Linked DNA regions of Nonomuraea sp. NBC_00507. The protein of the gene in region 2 binds, or shares a complex with, the protein of the main gene of each other region. Links are inferred from orthologs where the notes say so. Each region holds a gene or a part of one and is shown on either strand. Other genes may lie near its edges.

Evidence for each region. The genes of interacting proteins can lie anywhere in the genome.
Region 1: the proteins of mfd (region 2) and uvrA are in contact, whole or in part, in a crystal structure (PDB 4DFC), measured with the Escherichia coli proteins. The link is inferred for Nonomuraea sp. NBC_00507 from one-to-one orthologs.

What each region holds. Positions count from the first base shown.
Region 1 is NZ_CP107853.1:6,813,866-6,817,277, forward strand. It holds uvrA (excinuclease ABC subunit UvrA), read left to right. Parts: upstream 1-371; coding sequence 372-3,212; downstream 3,213-3,412. Other genes in the region: OHA25_RS32895 (DUF2306 domain-containing protein), read right to left, coding at 3,263-3,412. UniProt on the Escherichia coli protein: The UvrABC repair system catalyzes the recognition and processing of DNA lesions. UvrA is an ATPase and a DNA-binding protein. A damage recognition complex composed of 2 UvrA and 2 UvrB subunits scans DNA for abnormalities.
Region 2 is NZ_CP107853.1:3,601,210-3,607,023, forward strand. What follows is about bases 982-4,985. They hold mfd (transcription-repair coupling factor), read left to right. Parts: upstream 982-1,296; coding sequence 1,297-4,785; downstream 4,786-4,985. Other genes in these bases: OHA25_RS18120 (signal peptidase I), read left to right, coding at 982-1,203; OHA25_RS18130 (hypothetical protein), read left to right, coding at 4,817-4,985. Also shown: OHA25_RS18115 (class I SAM-dependent methyltransferase), read right to left, coding at 59-778; more of OHA25_RS18120, read left to right, coding at 841-981; more of OHA25_RS18130, read left to right, coding at 4,986-5,470; OHA25_RS18135 (MazG family protein), read left to right, coding at 5,474-5,814. UniProt on the Escherichia coli protein: Couples transcription and DNA repair by recognizing RNA polymerase (RNAP) stalled at DNA lesions. Mediates ATP-dependent release of RNAP and its truncated transcript from the DNA, and recruitment of nucleotide excision repair machinery to the damaged site.

The DNA.
Region 1 (3,412 bases), 3.2 Mb from region 2 along the record:
ACGACTGCCCCGCAGGCACCAGGGTAACGCCCCGGCCGTCCGACCTGCCGGTCAGTCAGGCCAGCATGTCGCGTGGCGTGCCCTGGACGACGGGTCCGCCGCCGAGGTCGCGTCCGTGGGCGACTCCGCCTGCAGCGCGGATAGGACCCGCCATATCTGGATATTTCAACATCTGGGCTCCTCGTCTGAGGGCGGGCATAAAGCCGCAGGTCGGATCGTTAGATGTCGAAGGCCTCCTGCCGAGGTGGCTGATGGCCGTAACCTGTGAGGGACGGATTTTTCGGGGGCCGGGATGCGGGCCGCCGAATTTGTCGGAGCTCCCGTCTACCATCCCCCGTGGACCTATCCGCCTTTCGACTTCCGGGATCGCCGTGGCAGACCGCCTGATCGTGCGTGGTGCACGAGAACACAACCTCAAGGACGTCTCGCTCGACCTGCCGCGAGACTCGCTGATCGTCTTCACCGGCCTGTCCGGCTCGGGCAAGTCGAGCCTGGCCTTCGACACGATCTTCGCTGAGGGGCAGCGGCGCTACGTCGAATCGCTGTCGGCGTACGCTCGCCAGTTCCTCGGGCAGATGGACAAGCCCGACGTCGACTTCATCGAGGGCCTGTCCCCGGCGGTGTCGATCGACCAGAAGGCCACCAGCAAAAACCCCCGCTCGACCGTTGGCACGATCACCGAGGTCTACGACTACCTGAGGCTGCTGTGGGCCAGGATCGGCAAGCCGCACTGCCCGGTGTGCGCGCGCCCGATCGCCAGGCAGATGCCGCAGCAGATCGTCGACCGGGTGATGGACCTGGAGGAGGGCACCAGGTTCCAGGTGCTCGCCCCGGTCGTGCGCGGACGCAAGGGTGAATACGCCGAGCTCTTCCGCGAGCTGCAGACCAAGGGCTTCGCCAGGGCCAGGGTGGACGGCACCGTCGTGCGGCTGGAGGACCCGCCGACGCTGAAGAAGTACGAAAAGCACGACATCGAGGTCATCGTCGACCGCCTGTCGGTCAAGGAGTCGGCGCGGCGCCGGCTCAACGACTCGGTCGAGACGGCGCTGCTGCTGTCCGGCGGCACGATCACGCTCGAGTTCGTCGACCGGCCCGAGGACGACCCCGGCCGCGAGCGGTTCTACTCCGAGCACCTCTACTGCCCCTACGACGACCTGTCGTTCGAGGAGCTGGAGCCGCGCTCGTTCTCGTTCAACTCGCCGTTCGGCGCCTGCCCCGAGTGCACGGGCCTGGGCACGAAGATGGAGGTGGACCCCGACCTGGTGGTGCCCGACCCGGAGCGCACGCTCCGCGAGGGCGCGCTGCATCCCTGGTCGGGCGGCCACACCAGTGAATACTTCGTCAGGCTGATCGAGGCGCTGGGCAACACCGTCGGGTTCACGCTCGACACCGCGTGGGAGGGGCTGCCGAAGAAGGCGCAGAAGTCGCTGCTGTACGGCCACGACGAGCAGGTGCACGTCCGCTACAGCAACCGTTACGGCAGGCAGCGCTCCTACTACACCACCTACGACGGCGTCATCCCGTGGGTGCAGCGCAGGCACGCCGAGGCGGAGAGCGACTCGAGCCGCGAGCGGTTCGAGGGCTACATGCGCGAGATCCCGTGCCCGGCCTGCAAGGGAGCCAGGCTCAAGCCGGTGACGCTGGCGGTGACGGTCGCCGACAAGTCGATCGCCGAGGTCGCGGCCATGTCGATCGGCGAGTGCGCGAAGTTCCTGGCCGCGCTCAAACTGTCCGACCGCGACATGCAGATCGCCGAGCGGGTCGTCAAGGAGATCAACGCCCGCCTGGGCTTCCTGCTCGACGTCGGCCTCGACTACCTGACCATGGACCGGGCCGCCGCCACCCTCGCGGGTGGCGAGGCGCAGCGCATCAGGCTCGCCACCCAGATCGGCTCCGGCCTGGTCGGCGTCCTCTACGTGCTGGACGAGCCGTCCATCGGCCTGCACCAGCGCGACAACATGCGCCTGCTCGACACGTTGGTCAGGCTGCGTGACATGGGCAACACGCTGATCGTGGTCGAGCACGACGAGGACACGATCGCGGCCGCCGACTGGGTGGTCGACATCGGTCCCGGCGCGGGCGAGCACGGCGGCCAGGTCGTGGTGTCCGGCACCGTGCAGCAGCTGCTGTCCAGCGAGGAGTCGCTGACGGGGCAATACCTGTCCGGGCGCAGGAGCATCCCCATCCCCGCCATCCGCCGCCCGCGCAACAAGAAGCGGCAGATCACGGTCAAGGGGGCGCGCGAGCACAACCTCCAGGGCGTGGACATCGAGTTCCCGCTGGGGCTGTTCACGGCCGTGACGGGTGTGTCGGGGTCGGGCAAGTCGACGCTGGTCAACGACATCCTCTACAACGCGCTGGCCAAGGAGCTCAACGGAGCGCGCACGGTGCCGGGCCGGCACTCGCGGATCAACGGCATGGATCTCGTGGACAAGGTCGTCCACGTCGACCAGTCGCCGATCGGGCGCACCCCGCGCTCCAACCCGGCCACCTACACCGGCGTCTTCGACCACGTTCGCAAGCTCTTCGCGGCCACGACCGAGGCGAAGGTGCGGGGCTACCAGCCCGGGCGCTTCAGCTTCAACGTCAAGGGCGGGCGCTGCGAGGCGTGCGCCGGCGACGGCACCATCAAGATCGAGATGAACTTCCTGCCGGACGTCTACGTGCCGTGCGAGGTCTGCCACGGCGCCCGCTACAACCGGGAGACGCTGGAGGTCCACTACAAGGGCAAGACGATCTCCGAGGTGCTGGACATGCCGATCGAGGAGGCCCTGGGCTTCTTCGACGCGATCCCCGCGATCAAGCGTCACCTGCAGACGCTCCACGACGTGGGTCTCGGCTACGTCCGGCTCGGGCAGCCGGCCACCACGCTGTCCGGGGGCGAGGCCCAGCGCGTCAAGCTGGCCTCCGAGCTGCAGCGGCGGCAGACCGGGCGGACGATCTACGTGCTGGACGAGCCGACCACCGGGTTGCACTTCGAGGACATCCGCAGGCTGCTCGGCGTGCTGGGGCGGCTGGTCGACGGCGGTAACACGGTGATCGTCATCGAGCACAACCTCGACGTGATCAAGACGGCCGACTGGATCATCGACATGGGTCCCGAAGGCGGCTCACGCGGCGGGACCCTGGTCGCCAGCGGCACGCCCGAGGAGGTCGCGCTGGTGGAGGAGAGCCACACCGGGCGCTTCCTGCGGAAGATCCTGTCCTTCTGAGGTCACCCGGCCTGGTGGCCGCGAGGGTCATGCGCCCTGGCGGGCATGGGTCATGCGGTTTGGCGGGCGCGGCGGCGGCGTTTGGCGGCGTCGCCGCGCTCCAGCCACCACTCGGCGAAGAGCAGCGGCAACACCCAGCCGAGCCAGGCGCTCAGCGCCGACACCGCGCTCGCCAGAAGTGTCTCGTCGCCGTGGAAGGT
Region 2 (5,814 bases):
CGATTGAATTGGTAGAGAATTGTAGGAAGCGAGTCTACCCACTGCCGCCGGTGTGTCGCTAGATGACCCGGGCGAAGTGGTGCTGCGGCTTCCTGATCACCATGGTGATCTCGTCGTGAGAGGCAGGGTAGCGGCCGCTGGTCAACTTCGAGACGGCTCTGACCGCCGCGCCGACGAACCGGCTCTCGCGGGCCGGGCCGCTGACGTTCCGCTCGTCGTCGGTGATCATAAGGCCGCGGCTGAGACAGAACGCGTACATGCCGTCGCTCGACACCAGCGGCTCGTACACCTTCGGCAGCGGCCCCGGCGTGCCCGGGGTGACGAGCGGGCGCCACAGCAGCCGACGCAGCCACGACGGGGTGATCCGGTCGAGAAGGCCGTAGGCCGACCTGCGGTCGCGCATGCGCAGCAGCACCAGCCCGCCCGGGCGCAGGGCCCGCAGGAGGCGGTCGAAGACGAGCTCGGCGTGCCTGACCCGCTCCAGCAGGAACGACAGCTGGATCACGTCGTAGGACCTGGGCGGCAGCGGCACGCCGCGCAGGTCGCCCAGCGACCACGTGACCAGGTCGGGTCGCTCGTCCAGCATGGCCCTGATCGCGGGGTGGTCCTCGTCGACGCCGGTGGCCCTGGTCTCGACCCGCTCCAGCCTCAGCGGCTCGTCGTGGGCGCAGCCGGCGACCAGCACGTCGAGTCGTCTGCAGAGCTGGCTGGTCCAGTGCTCGCGGAGCCGTTGCTCGAAGAGATCGCCCCGCTGGGCGACAGTTCGCACCTCAGACATGTCACCTACAGTAGTCACTCGATCGGTATCAGTAAGGCATTTCCCTGCTAGCGTCCTGGTCTGTGAGCGATCACATCTACGTGGGGAACGCGGGCTCGGACGCGGCCGGCGACCACGGATGGCTGCTCGGCCACTTCAAGCCGCCCGGCGATCCACGGCACAGCGACGAGGTCGAGATCAAGTGGGGCGTGCATCCGGCGGGTGACGAGCGGGTGCAGTGGGTCATGGGCGAGGAACGAACCGCTCTGCTTGTGCTCATCAGCGGCAAGTTCCGGGTCGAGCTGCCGGGCCGTAGCGTGCTGCTGGCCGAGCCGGGCGACTATGTGGTGTGGGGCAAGGGCGTCGACCATTCGTGGCGGGCGGAGGAGGCTTCCACGGTCCTGACCGTCCGCTGGCCCTCCGTACCTGGTTACAGAGTCGGCTGATGTCCGCGGCGAGTACCCTTGAAGAGGACCCCCGCGACCTGAGACGGCCGGGGGTAGTCGTGTTGCCGCTTTCTGGGGCTGTGGGCGTATCTGATGAGTCTTTCCGGACTGCTTGACCTTGTTCGTGCTGACCCGAAACTGACCGCCGCGCTCGAAGAGGGCGGCGACGTCTCTCTGATCGCGCCGTCCGCGCTGCGGCCGTTCGGCGTGGCCGCGCTGACCGCGCACGACCAGCGGACCGTGCTCGCGGTCACCGCGACCGGGCGTGAGGCCGAAGACCTCGCCGCGGCGCTGACCAGCCTGATCGAGCCCAACTCCGTGGCGGTGTTCCCGGCGTGGGAGACGCTGCCGCACGAGCGGCTCTCGCCGCGCAGCGACACCGTGGGGCAGCGCCTGGCCGTGCTCAGGAGGCTCGCCCACCCGGTCAAGGGCGACACCGCGGCCGGGCCGCTCAGCGTGATCGTGACGCCGGTCAGGGCGCTGCTGCAGCCGATCGTGAAGGGCCTGGGCGACCTGGAGCCGATCAGGTTGCGCGCGGGTGACGACGCCGACCTCGAAGACGTCGTGGACCGGCTGGTCACCAACGGTTACCACCGGGTGGACATGGTGGAGAAGCGCGGCGAGGTGGCCGTGCGCGGCGGGCTGCTCGACGTGTTCCCGCCGACCGAGGAGCATCCGCTGCGGCTGGAGTTCTGGGGCGACACGGTCGAGGAGATCCGCTGGTTCAAGGTGGCCGACCAGCGCTCGCTGGAGGCGGCCGAGGACGGGTTGTTCGCGCCGCCGTGCCGTGAGCTGCTGCTGACCGACGAGGTCAGGGCCAAGGCACGGGAGCTGGCCGAGGAGCACCCCGCGCTGGCCGAGGTGCTCGACCAGCTCGCCGACGGCACGCCCGTGGAGGGCATGGAGGCGTTCGCGCCCGTGCTGGCCGGGGAGATGGACCTGCTGCTCGACCACCTGCCGGTCAGGTCGGGCGTGTTCGTCTGCGATCCCGAGCGGATCAGGGGACGGGCCGAGGAGCTCGTACGCACCTCGCAGGAGTTCCTGGAGGCCTCCTGGATCAACGCGGCGGCCGGCGGCGAGGCGCCGATCGACCTCGGCGCGGCCGCGTTCCGCTCGCTGGAGGAGATCCGCGACCACGCCGACGCGCTCGGGCAGCCGTGGTGGACGATGGCGCCCTTCGGCGGCGGGGTGGAGCTGGACGCGCAGGACTGCGAGGCCTACCGCGGCGACACGGCCAAGGCACTGGCCGACATCAAGGGCTGGCTGGCTGACGAGAAGGCGGTCGTGCTGCTCAGCGAGGGCCACGGGCCCGCCGAGCGCATGGTGGAGCTGCTCAAGGGCGTGGACGTGCCGGCCAGGCTCCAGCAGTTCCTGGACAAGGCGCCCGAGCCCAAGGTCGTGCACGTGACGACCGGCCTGATCGAGCACGGGTTCGTCACGCCCAGCCTGGCCGTGCTCACCCACCTGGACCTGGTCGGGCAGAAGGCGTCCACCAAGGACATGCGGCGTCTGCCCTCGCGCCGCCGCAACATGGTCGATCCGCTCCAGCTCAAGGTCGGCGACCACGTGGTGCACGAGCAGCACGGCGTGGGCCGCTACGTCGAGATGGTGCAGCGCACGGTGCAGGGCGCCACCCGCGAATACCTGGTCATCGAATACGCCAAGGGCGACCGCCTCTACGTGCCCACCGACCAGCTCGACGAGGTCACCCGCTACGTCGGCGGCGAAGCGCCCACGCTCAACCGCATGGGCGGCACCGACTGGGCCAAGGCCAAGTCCCGGGCGAAGAAGGCGGTCAAGGAGATCGCCGGCGAGCTGATCAGGCTCTACTCGGCCCGCATGGCCTCGCCCGGCCACCCGTTCGCCGACGACTCGCCGTGGCAGCGGGAGATGGAGGACGCCTTCCCCTACGCCGAGACCGGCGACCAGCTCGCGGCCATCGACGAGGTCAAGCGCGACATGGAGCGCGGTGTGCCGATGGACCGGCTGATCTGCGGCGACGTGGGCTACGGCAAGACCGAGATCGCGGTGCGGGCGGCGTTCAAGGCCGTGCAGGACGGCAAGCAGGTCGCGGTGCTGGTGCCGACGACGCTGCTGGTGCAGCAGCACATGTCGACGTTCACCGAGCGGTTCTCCAGCTTCCCCGTCACCCTCAAGCCGGTCTCCCGCTTCCAGACCGACGGCGAGGTCAAGGGCACCCTGGAAGGGCTCAGGTCGGGCGCGGTGGACGTGGTGATCGGCACGCACCGGCTGCTCAGCCCCGAGGTCCGCTTCAAGGACCTGGGCCTGATCATCATCGACGAGGAGCAGCGGTTCGGCGTCGAGCACAAGGAGGCCATGAAGCACCTGCGCACACAGGTGGACGTGTTGGCCATGTCGGCCACGCCGATCCCGCGCACGCTGGAGATGGGCCTGACCGGCATCCGCGAGATGTCGACGATCCTCACGCCGCCGGAGGAGCGGCACCCGATCCTCACGTTCGTGGGGCCGTACGAGGAGAAGCAGATCGGCGCGGCGATCAGGCGCGAGTTGATGCGCGACGGCCAGATCTTCTTCGTGCACAACCGGGTGGCCTCGATCAACAGGGTCGCCGCGCGGCTGCGCGAGCTGGTCCCCGAGGCCCGCATCGCGGTCGCGCACGGGCAGATGAACGAGCACCAGCTCGAGAAGATCATGGTGGGCTTCTGGGAGCGGGAGTACGACCTGCTGGTCTCCACCACGATCGTCGAGTCCGGCCTCGACGTGCCCAACGCCAACACGTTGATCGTGGACCGGGCCGACAACTACGGCCTGTCGCAGCTGCACCAGCTCAGGGGCCGGGTCGGGCGCGGCAGGGAACGCGGCTACGCCTACTTCCTCTATCCGCCGGAGAAGCCGCTGACCGAGACCGCGCACGAGCGCCTCGCCACCATCTCGCAGCACACCGAGATGGGCGCGGGCATGTACGTCGCGATGAAGGACCTGGAGATCCGCGGCGCGGGCAACGTGCTCGGCGCCGAGCAGTCCGGTTTCATCGCGGGCGTCGGGTTCGACCTCTACGTGCGGCTGATGGCCGAGGCCGTGCAGGAGCAGAAGGCCAAGCTCGACGGCAGGGAAGTGCGCGAGGAGGTGCCGGACGTCAAGGTCGAGCTGCCGATCAACGCTCACATCCCGCACGACTACGTCACCTCCGAGCGGCTGCGGCTGGAGGCGTACAAGCGGATCGCGGCCATCGCCGGGGAGAGCGACATCGACGAGGTGCGCGAGGAGCTCATCGACCGCTACGGCAAGCCGCCGGTGGAGGTGGACAACCTGCTGGAGGTGGCCAAGTTCCGGATCAAGGCCCGCCGGGCCGGGCTCACGGACGTCACGCTGCAGGGACAGAACATCAAGTTCGGCCCGGCCAGGTTGAGGGAGTCGCAGCAGGTGCGCCTGGACCGGCTCTACAAGAAGGCCATCTACAAGCAGGCCGCAGAGACGTTGCTGGTGCCGATACCCAAGACCAAGCCGCTGGGCGGGCAGCCGTTGCGCGATCTCGATCTGCTCAAATGGTGCGGCGACCTGGTCGAGGCGATGTTCCTCGAGCCCGCACGGGTAAGCTAGCGGCGGTTTTTCGGTCGAAAGGGACACGTACGTGAAGTCGATACGAGTGGCTGTGGCCGCCGCGGCGGTGGGCATGACGCTGACCGCCTGCTCCTCGCCCATGCACGCCGGTGCCGCGGCCGTGGTCGGGAACGAGCGCATCTCCGCAAGCCAGGTGAACGAGAACACACAGGTCTACGTCACTGCGCTGAGGAACGCCAAGCTGGACGAGCAGACGAAGGCCGCCCTCGCCGGCACCACTCTGGAACAGGCCGCGCTGCAAGGCACGTCGGCCAGCCAGCTCGTGCTGCGCAACATGGTCGAAGTCAGCGCGTTCAGGCAGCTCATGGCGCGTTACAACGTGCAGGTGAGCCAGACGGAGATCGACAACGCGCTCAAGGATCCCGGCCAATACCCCTCTGCTGAGCTCAGACTGCTGTTCAGCGGCGTGGCGCCCCAAAACGCGCGCGAATACGGCCGGGTGGTGGTCGGCGTGGCGAAGTTGCAGCAGCAGTTCGGCGGCGAGAGCGGGCAGCAGCGGCTCCTCCAGGAGTTCAGCGCGTTCCAGCCGGTCTTCAGCCCGCGCTACGGCGCGCTCAACCCGCAGCGCTCGCAGGAGAACCCGGCGATGTTCGTCGACACCGGCAGATTCGGCAAGCTCACTCCGCCACAGCAGCAGCAACCGCAGCAGCAACCGCAGGGATAGCCGATGCCGCTGATCCTCGTCACCTCCTCGCCCAGGGTCGCGCCGGGCCTGCTGAGCCACCAGGCCTGGCAGGCGCTGCGCTCGGGCCCGGTGCTGACCGGCTCCGCCGCGCACCCTCAGCTGCCCTATCTGGCCGAGGCCGGGATCGAGGTCGAGGTCGTCGAGCCGGACCCGCGGGGGCTGGCGGCGCGGGCGGTCGCCGAGACCGTCGTGTGGCTGGCCGAGGACGACGAGGAGTTCATGCGTGCCGTGGGGCACGCCGCGGTCGCGCTCGAGGAGCCGCCGCTGATCGAGGTGGTGCCGGGCTCGTACGATCTGCCGGGCGCGCGGGTGCTGGACCTGGT